2 linked regions of the Actinoplanes lobatus genome follow. The protein of the gene in region 2 interacts with the protein of the main gene of each other region in a pairwise test. Links are inferred from orthologs where the notes say so. Each region holds a gene or a part of one and is shown on either strand. Other genes may lie near its edges.

Region 1 (3,067 bases), 3.4 Mb from region 2 along the record:
CCTCCGCGGCGGCCAGCGCCGGGAAGCCGAGACCCATGGCCGCGGTCCCGCTGTCGACCACCTTGACGCGGGAGCCGATCTCGGCGGCGGCGAGCTGCGCGGCCTCGTAGGTGCCGGACAGTTTGGCGGAGATGTGCACCGAGACGACGCCGTCGGCGCCCTCGTCGAGCAGGCGACGGTACACCTCGGTGAAGGCTGAGGGCGCCGGCCGTGAGGTGCTGACGGCGGCCCGGCGCGCGGTGAGCGCCCGGGCCACCTCGGCCGGCGAGACCTCGATGCCCTCCAGGCCGCCCCAGCCGTTGATCACGACAGTGAGCGGCACGATGGTCAGGTCGTACATGCCGTCGAGTTCAGCCGGCAGGTACGCGGTGGAGTCGGTCACGACCGCGATGGTCATGCAGGCAAGGTACTTGATTCAGATGGAGCTCAGCTGCCGGCCACCGAGGAGACCAGGAACGGCTCACCCTGCATGCAGGTGGTCATCATCCCTGGATCGGCCTTGCCGACCACCGTGACCTCGGCGCCGACCTGCACCGTGGCCTGCGTTTTCTGGTCGCCGAAGACGAGCAGGTGATCGCCGGTGCCGTCCTTGAGGAGCAGGCAGTTCGGCTCGACGCCGGCGGTCACGGTCCCGGTGAGGGTGGTCGAGCCGGCGGGTGCCGAGGGCGCGGCGGCGCTGGAGGTGACCGGAGCGGGCTCGGGGGCGCCGCCGGCGTCGATGGGGGCGGTGTTGTTCGCGCAACCGGCGGAGAGCGCCAGGAGCAGCGCGGCGGGGACGACGGTTTTACGGATCAGCATGGTGGTGAGACGTTACCGGACATCGGCCGGTTCCCTCAGACGGGCGGCGGGACGGGCCGGTCGGCGAGGACGCCCACGTTGTACGCCGCCATCTGCCACCCTCGCGCGCTGTCGTGGGTCAGCTCGACCCAGTGACAGTTCTGCAGGGCACGGAGTGTGCGCAGCTGCTCGCGCCCCCAGCCGAGCAGGTGGCCGACGCCCTGCCGGGCTGCCGCGCCGTGGGTGGCGACCACCACCGTGCCGCCGGGCGGGGCCGGCCGGGCCGCGTCCTGGAGCGCGTCGGAGACCCGCTTGCCGAGGTCTTCGAGGGTCTCCACACCACCGCCGATGACGTCCGCACCGGCGGTCCAGCGGGCGTGCTCCTCGGGCCGCTCAGCGGCCACCTCGGCCATGGTGAGGCCCTGCCACTCGCCGAAGTGCCGCTCGCGGAGCCGCTCGTCGGTGCTGATGGCGAGACCGGTCAGCGCGGCGAGCGCGGCCGCGGTGTCGGCGGCCCGGCTGAGATCGCTGGCGACGATCGCGGCCGGGCGCATCCGGACGAGGAGCTCGGCGGCGTCGACGGCCTGCCGCCGGCCGAGATCGTTGAGCGGCACGTCGGTCTGCCCCTGCACGCGGGCGCCCGCGTTCCAGTCGGTGTTGCCGTGCCGCCAGACGATGAGCCTCGTCACGGCGCCTCGGTGCCGGCCGTGGCGTCGACCATGTCCCGGTCGACGAACGGGATGATCGGGCAGTCCTTCCACAACCGGTCGAGGGCGTAGAACTCGCGCTCCTCGCTGTGCTGCACGTGCACCACGATGTCGACGTAGTCCAGCAGCACCCATCGGCCCTGGTTCTGGCCCTCACGCCGCACCGGCTTGGCCTTCTCCGGCAGGTTGATGAGGGCTTCCTCGATGGCGTCGACGATCGCGATCACCTGACGCTCGTTGGACGCCGAGGCGATGACGAAGGCGTCGGTGATGTAGATCTGGTCGGCGACGTCGATGACGGAGATGTCGTGTGCCTTCTTGTCCGCAGCGGCCTGAGCGGCCGTCAGAGCGAGTTCAAGAGCACGTTCGGTGACGGGCAAAGAAGAGTCCCCTCGGTCGGGTTTGCGGACTTCAAGCGTCTCACACCGGCTTGGCAATACCCGAGTCCCGATACAGGCCCCGCTTGTTGATGTACTGCACAACACCATCCGGTACCAGGTACCAGACCGGTAGGCCGGACGCCACCCGGTTACGGCAGTCGCTGGACGAGATGGCCATCGCCGGCACCTCGACCAGGGTCACGCTGTCGGCCGGCAGGTGGGCCCCGGAGAGCTCGAACCCCGGCCGGGTGACGCCGATGAAGTGCGCCAGCTCCAGCATGGTGAGCGCGTCCTTCCACGACATGATCCGGCCCAGCGCGTCCGCCCCGGTGATGAAGTACAGCTCCGCCGACTGGCCGTAGACGGCACGCATGTCCCGCAGGGTGTCGACGGTGTAGGTGGGGCCGTCCCGGTCGATGTCGGCGCGGCTCACGTGGAAGCGGGGGTTGGAGGCGGTGGCGACGACCGTCATGAGGTAGCGGTCCTCGGCGGGTGAGACGCGGCCCTTCTCGTACGGCTGGCCGGTCGGGACGAACATCACCTCGTCCAGATCGAATCGGGCCTGCACCTCGCTCGCGGCGACCAGGTGACCGTGATGGATCGGGTCGAAGGTGCCGCCCATGATGCCAACACGTCTTCCGGACATCGCAGAAGAATAACCCGGAAAGATCAACCATCTAACCGACGGCGTACGGCCACAAGCAGGTCATCGGCCGTGAACGGCTTCTCCAGCAGCACCACCCCGGGGTCGAGGGTGCCCTGCGAGGCCAGCACCGGCTGCGCGTACCCGGACATGTAGAGCACCCGCGTCCCCGGCCGGGCGACGACCAGCCGCTCGGCCAGTTCCTTGCCCAGCATCCCGGGCATCACCACGTCACTGACCAGCAGGTCGATCCGGCCGTCATGGCCGGCGGCGAGTTCCAGGGCCTGGGCGCCGCCCTCGGCCGCGAGCACCCGGTAGCCGGCGCCGGTGAGGATCCGCCCGGCCACGTCGCGCAGCGCGTCCTCGTCCTCGACGACGAGCAGGGTCTCCCCGCGCCCGCCGGTCGCGGCCGGCCGTTCGGTTGCCCCGTCGGTGGCCGGTGTGGCCCCGGCGGGCAGCAGTACGGTGATCGTGGTGCCGAGCCCCACCTCGCTGTTCAGGGTCACCTCACCGCCGGCCTGGGTGACGATGCCGTAGACGGTGGCCAGGCCCAGCCCGGA
Region 2 (3,314 bases):
GCCCACGGCAGCGGCACGTCGAGGGCTTCGCTGACCAGGGCGGCGGCGAGGCCGTCGAGCACGTCCACCCGGGCCGGGCAGGAGTGGCCGCGCAGCCGGGCGAGCGCCTCGGCCCCGGCCCGGGCGGCGATCAGGTCGGCCGTGGAGACCGCCTGGCCGCGTTTGCGGAGCCGCTCGGCGACGGCGGTCACCAGGTGGCGGGCGGCCTGTTCCGGACCGCTCTCCCAGAGCTGCTGGTAGTACTCCGGCGACGGCATGCCGGACTGGTAGCCGCCGAACGCGTCGAGCCGCCGGAACGAGTAGGGCACCAGGTAGCTGCGCGCGGTGGCCCCGTCCGGCGGCTGCGGGATCTCCGGCCAGCCGGGGCCGGCGTCGGCGGAGGCAGCGGAGGCGAGGCGGAGCAGCGCGGGCCGGTGGAAGCCACCGACCACCGCGACGACCGGCCGGTCCCCGGCGTCGGCGAGGGCTGCCCGGATCCACCGGGCCATGTACGCCTCCCGTGCGGTGTCCGAGGTCCCCGCCTCGGCATCGCCCCGGATCACGTCGAAGTAGGCGGTCAGCCGCTCCACGAGCCCCTCGTCGGGCCCCAACTCGACCACGTGGTCCCACAGCGCGTCACTGTTGTCCACCCCGAAGGACTCGCACAGCCGCCCGACCGCCTCGGCGTACCGCAGTTCGGCGTCGGCGTACCGGTTGTCCCGGTCGGCGAACGCCTCGTGCCAGGCCGGCAGGTCGATGAACCGGGTCTCGGCCCCGCACTCGCGGGCGGCCCGCAGCGCCTCCCACTCCGGCGAGTACTCGCAGAACGGCGCCCACGACCCGTGCCGGCGCCGCTCGTCGGCATAGCTGGTGAAGATCGCGACCGGCAGCTCGTGGCCGAGCAGCAGCTCACCGATCCGCTGGTTCATGTCGGCCGGCCCCTCGATCAGCACGTGGGCCGGCCGTAGTGCGGCGATGGTGGCGCCGACCAGGCGGGCGCAGGCGGGGCTGTGGTGCCGGACCCCGATGACGGTGAGGCTCATCCGCCGGGCAGTTCCCGCCGGGCGTCGCGCAGCTCCCGCCACTGCGCGCCGGCCCGCCAGCCGGTGTGCTGTTCCAGGTAGCGGCGCAGTTTCGCGAGGTCCTCCGGGTTGTCCTTGGCGGCCGTGCCGGCGAGGCAGGAGGCCAGGTCGGCGGCGGTGCCGGCGGTGCCGCGCAGGAACCAGCCGCGCAGCCCGACGGCGTGCGCCACCGCGACCGCCTCGGCGGTGCTCATCACGCCGGACAGCCGGTCCATCTCGTCGCCCCGCGCGGTCCGCCCGGTACGCAACTCGCGGAACGCCGTGACCAGCACCTCCAACACGTCCCGGTGGGGTGCGACGGTCACCCCGGAGCGCCGCAGCAGCGCGCCCGCCTCGGCTTCGACGAGCGCCAGCTCGGTGTCGAAGTCGGCGATCGGGAAGACCGTCTCGAAGTTGAACCGCCGCTTCAGCGCCGAGCTCATGTCGTTGACCCCACGGTCGCGGGTGTTGGCCGTGGCGATGATGTTGAAGCCCTCCTTGGCGAACACCATGCCGGCCCCGCCGGGCAGCTCCGGCACCGCGAGGACCCGGTCGGAGAGCGGCGACAGCAGGCAGTCCTGCACTTCGAGCGGGCACCGGGTGATCTCCTCGAACCGGACGGTCCGGCCCTCGGCCATCCCCCGCAGCAGCGGCGCCGGCACCAGCGACCGCTCGCTGGGCCCCTCGGAGACGAGCAGCGCATAGTTCCACGAGTACTTGATCTGGTCCTCGGTCGTGGCCGCGCCGCCCTGGATGGTGAGCGTCGAGTCTCCGCTCACCGCGGCCGCCAGCAGCTCGGACAGCAGCGATTTCGCGGTGCCCGGCTCGCCGACCAGGAGCAGCCCCCGGTTGGTGGCGAGGCTGACCAGCGCCCGGTCGATCAGCGACGGGTCGCCGACGAACTTGCGGGTGACGCCCAGCGCGTCGTCACCGACGACGAAGGCGCGGGCGGCGCGCAGGCTGAGCGCCCAGCCGGGCGGCTTGGGCGCGTCGTCGGCGGCGCGCAGGCGGGCCAGCTCGTCCGCGTACCGGACCTCGGCGGGCGGGCGCTGCATGGCGTCGGTGGGGACGGTGACGGACAGGGTCATGACAACACCTCGGTCAGGTCGCGCAGCGCCTCGGCCGCGGTGATGGGGTCGAGTTCGGAGAGCCGGTCGTCGGAGTCGCCGCGGCGCCAGTGGTAGCCGGAGGCCGGGGCCACGAAGACGGCGGTGACGGTCTGGTCGCCGAGGACGTCGACGGCCCCGACCGCGATGCCGGGGGAGATCTCCAGCACCAGGTGCCGGCCGCCGGGCACGTCCCGCTGGAACCAGCCCTGCACCCCGGCGTCCTGTGGGGCGCCGCGCCGCCAGCCGCGGCGTTCCAGCCCGAGCAGCCGGGTGCTGGGCACGGTCACGCCGGTGAGGGCCGCGGCCCGCGCCGAGGTGAGCGGCTCGGCCCCCCGGGCCAGCTGGGAGAACGGCTGGGTGATCTCGTAGTCGGCGAACACCCCGGCCCAGGCGGCCAGGTCGGCGCCGAGGTGGACGGGGTGGGCGATGCCGATCGGCTCGTCGTCGCCGAGGGTCACCGTCTCGTCGGTGACGTCGGCAAGGCTGCGGTCCTCGGCCAGGCGCACCCCGCCGGCCGGGGCGCCGGCGGCGTCGAACCGCACCCAGACCAGGCGGCGGACCAGGTGCCGGAGCAGCGGATGGCCGGCGAAGAACTGCCGGAAGTCCTCGCCGGTCCACCGGCGCTGGGCGGTCATCGCCTCCTCCAGCCGGCGGACCTGGTCGGCGGCGATCGCCCGGACGTCCTTCTTCAGCGCGGCGAACCTCTCATACGCCTCCGTCGCCGGCGCCGCGTCGTCCTGGGCGCCCGGCTTGGGCAGGGCCTTGAGGCGGCGGCCGGTCGCGTCCGTCACGAACGGCTTCAGCTGCTCGTCGAAGCCCACCGTGAAGGAGCGCCGCCCGTAGTCGAGGACCATGCCGCCGTCGGCGTCCAGCCCGAGGTCGGGCACGAGCCGGTCGGCCAGTTCGTCGCCGGTGAGCCCGAGCTCCGCCGCCAGCTCGGCGATCTTCTCCTCGGCCCGTTCCTTGAGCCCGCGGAACTTGACCTTCCGCGCGATGCCGTTGAGGTACATGAGGGCCACGTCGGTGCCGATGGCGGCAAGCACGTCGAGGCCGGTGACGGCGCGGGCGTGCCCGCCCTCGCCGGGCCAGGCCCGGATGACCGGGGCCAGCCGCCGGACCGTCTCGTCGTCGCCGAGCAGGCCGAGCGCGTCGAGCGCCCAGTTCT

Evidence for each region.
Region 1: the proteins of BJ964_RS00305 (region 2) and rsfS interact in binary tests that used the Escherichia coli proteins (3 or more experiments, as listed by UniProt). The link is inferred for Actinoplanes lobatus from one-to-one orthologs.

The regions. Positions count from the first base shown.
Region 1 is NZ_JACHNC010000001.1:3,455,483-3,458,549, reverse strand. What follows is about bases 164-2,916. They hold rsfS (ribosome silencing factor), read right to left. Parts: upstream 1,865-2,916; coding sequence 1,463-1,864; downstream 164-1,462. Other genes in these bases: BJ964_RS16065 (ATP-binding protein), read right to left, coding at 2,534-2,916; nadD (nicotinate-nucleotide adenylyltransferase), read right to left, coding at 1,905-2,510; BJ964_RS16080 (histidine phosphatase family protein), read right to left, coding at 834-1,466; BJ964_RS16085 (hypothetical protein), read right to left, coding at 427-798; BJ964_RS16090 (DegV family protein), read right to left, coding at 164-397. In the rest of the region: more of BJ964_RS16090, read right to left, coding at 1-163; more of BJ964_RS16065, read right to left, coding at 2,917-3,067. UniProt on the Escherichia coli protein: Functions as a ribosomal silencing factor. Interacts with ribosomal protein uL14 (rplN), blocking formation of intersubunit bridge B8.
Region 2 is NZ_JACHNC010000001.1:74,535-77,848, forward strand. Bases 74-3,073 are described here. They hold BJ964_RS00305 (ATP-binding protein), read right to left. Parts: upstream 2,129-3,073; coding sequence 1,019-2,128; downstream 74-1,018. Other genes in these bases: BJ964_RS00300 (DUF5682 family protein), read right to left, coding at 74-1,022; BJ964_RS48950 (DUF4132 domain-containing protein), read right to left, coding at 2,125-3,073. Also shown: more of BJ964_RS00300, read right to left, coding at 1-73; more of BJ964_RS48950, read right to left, coding at 3,074-3,314.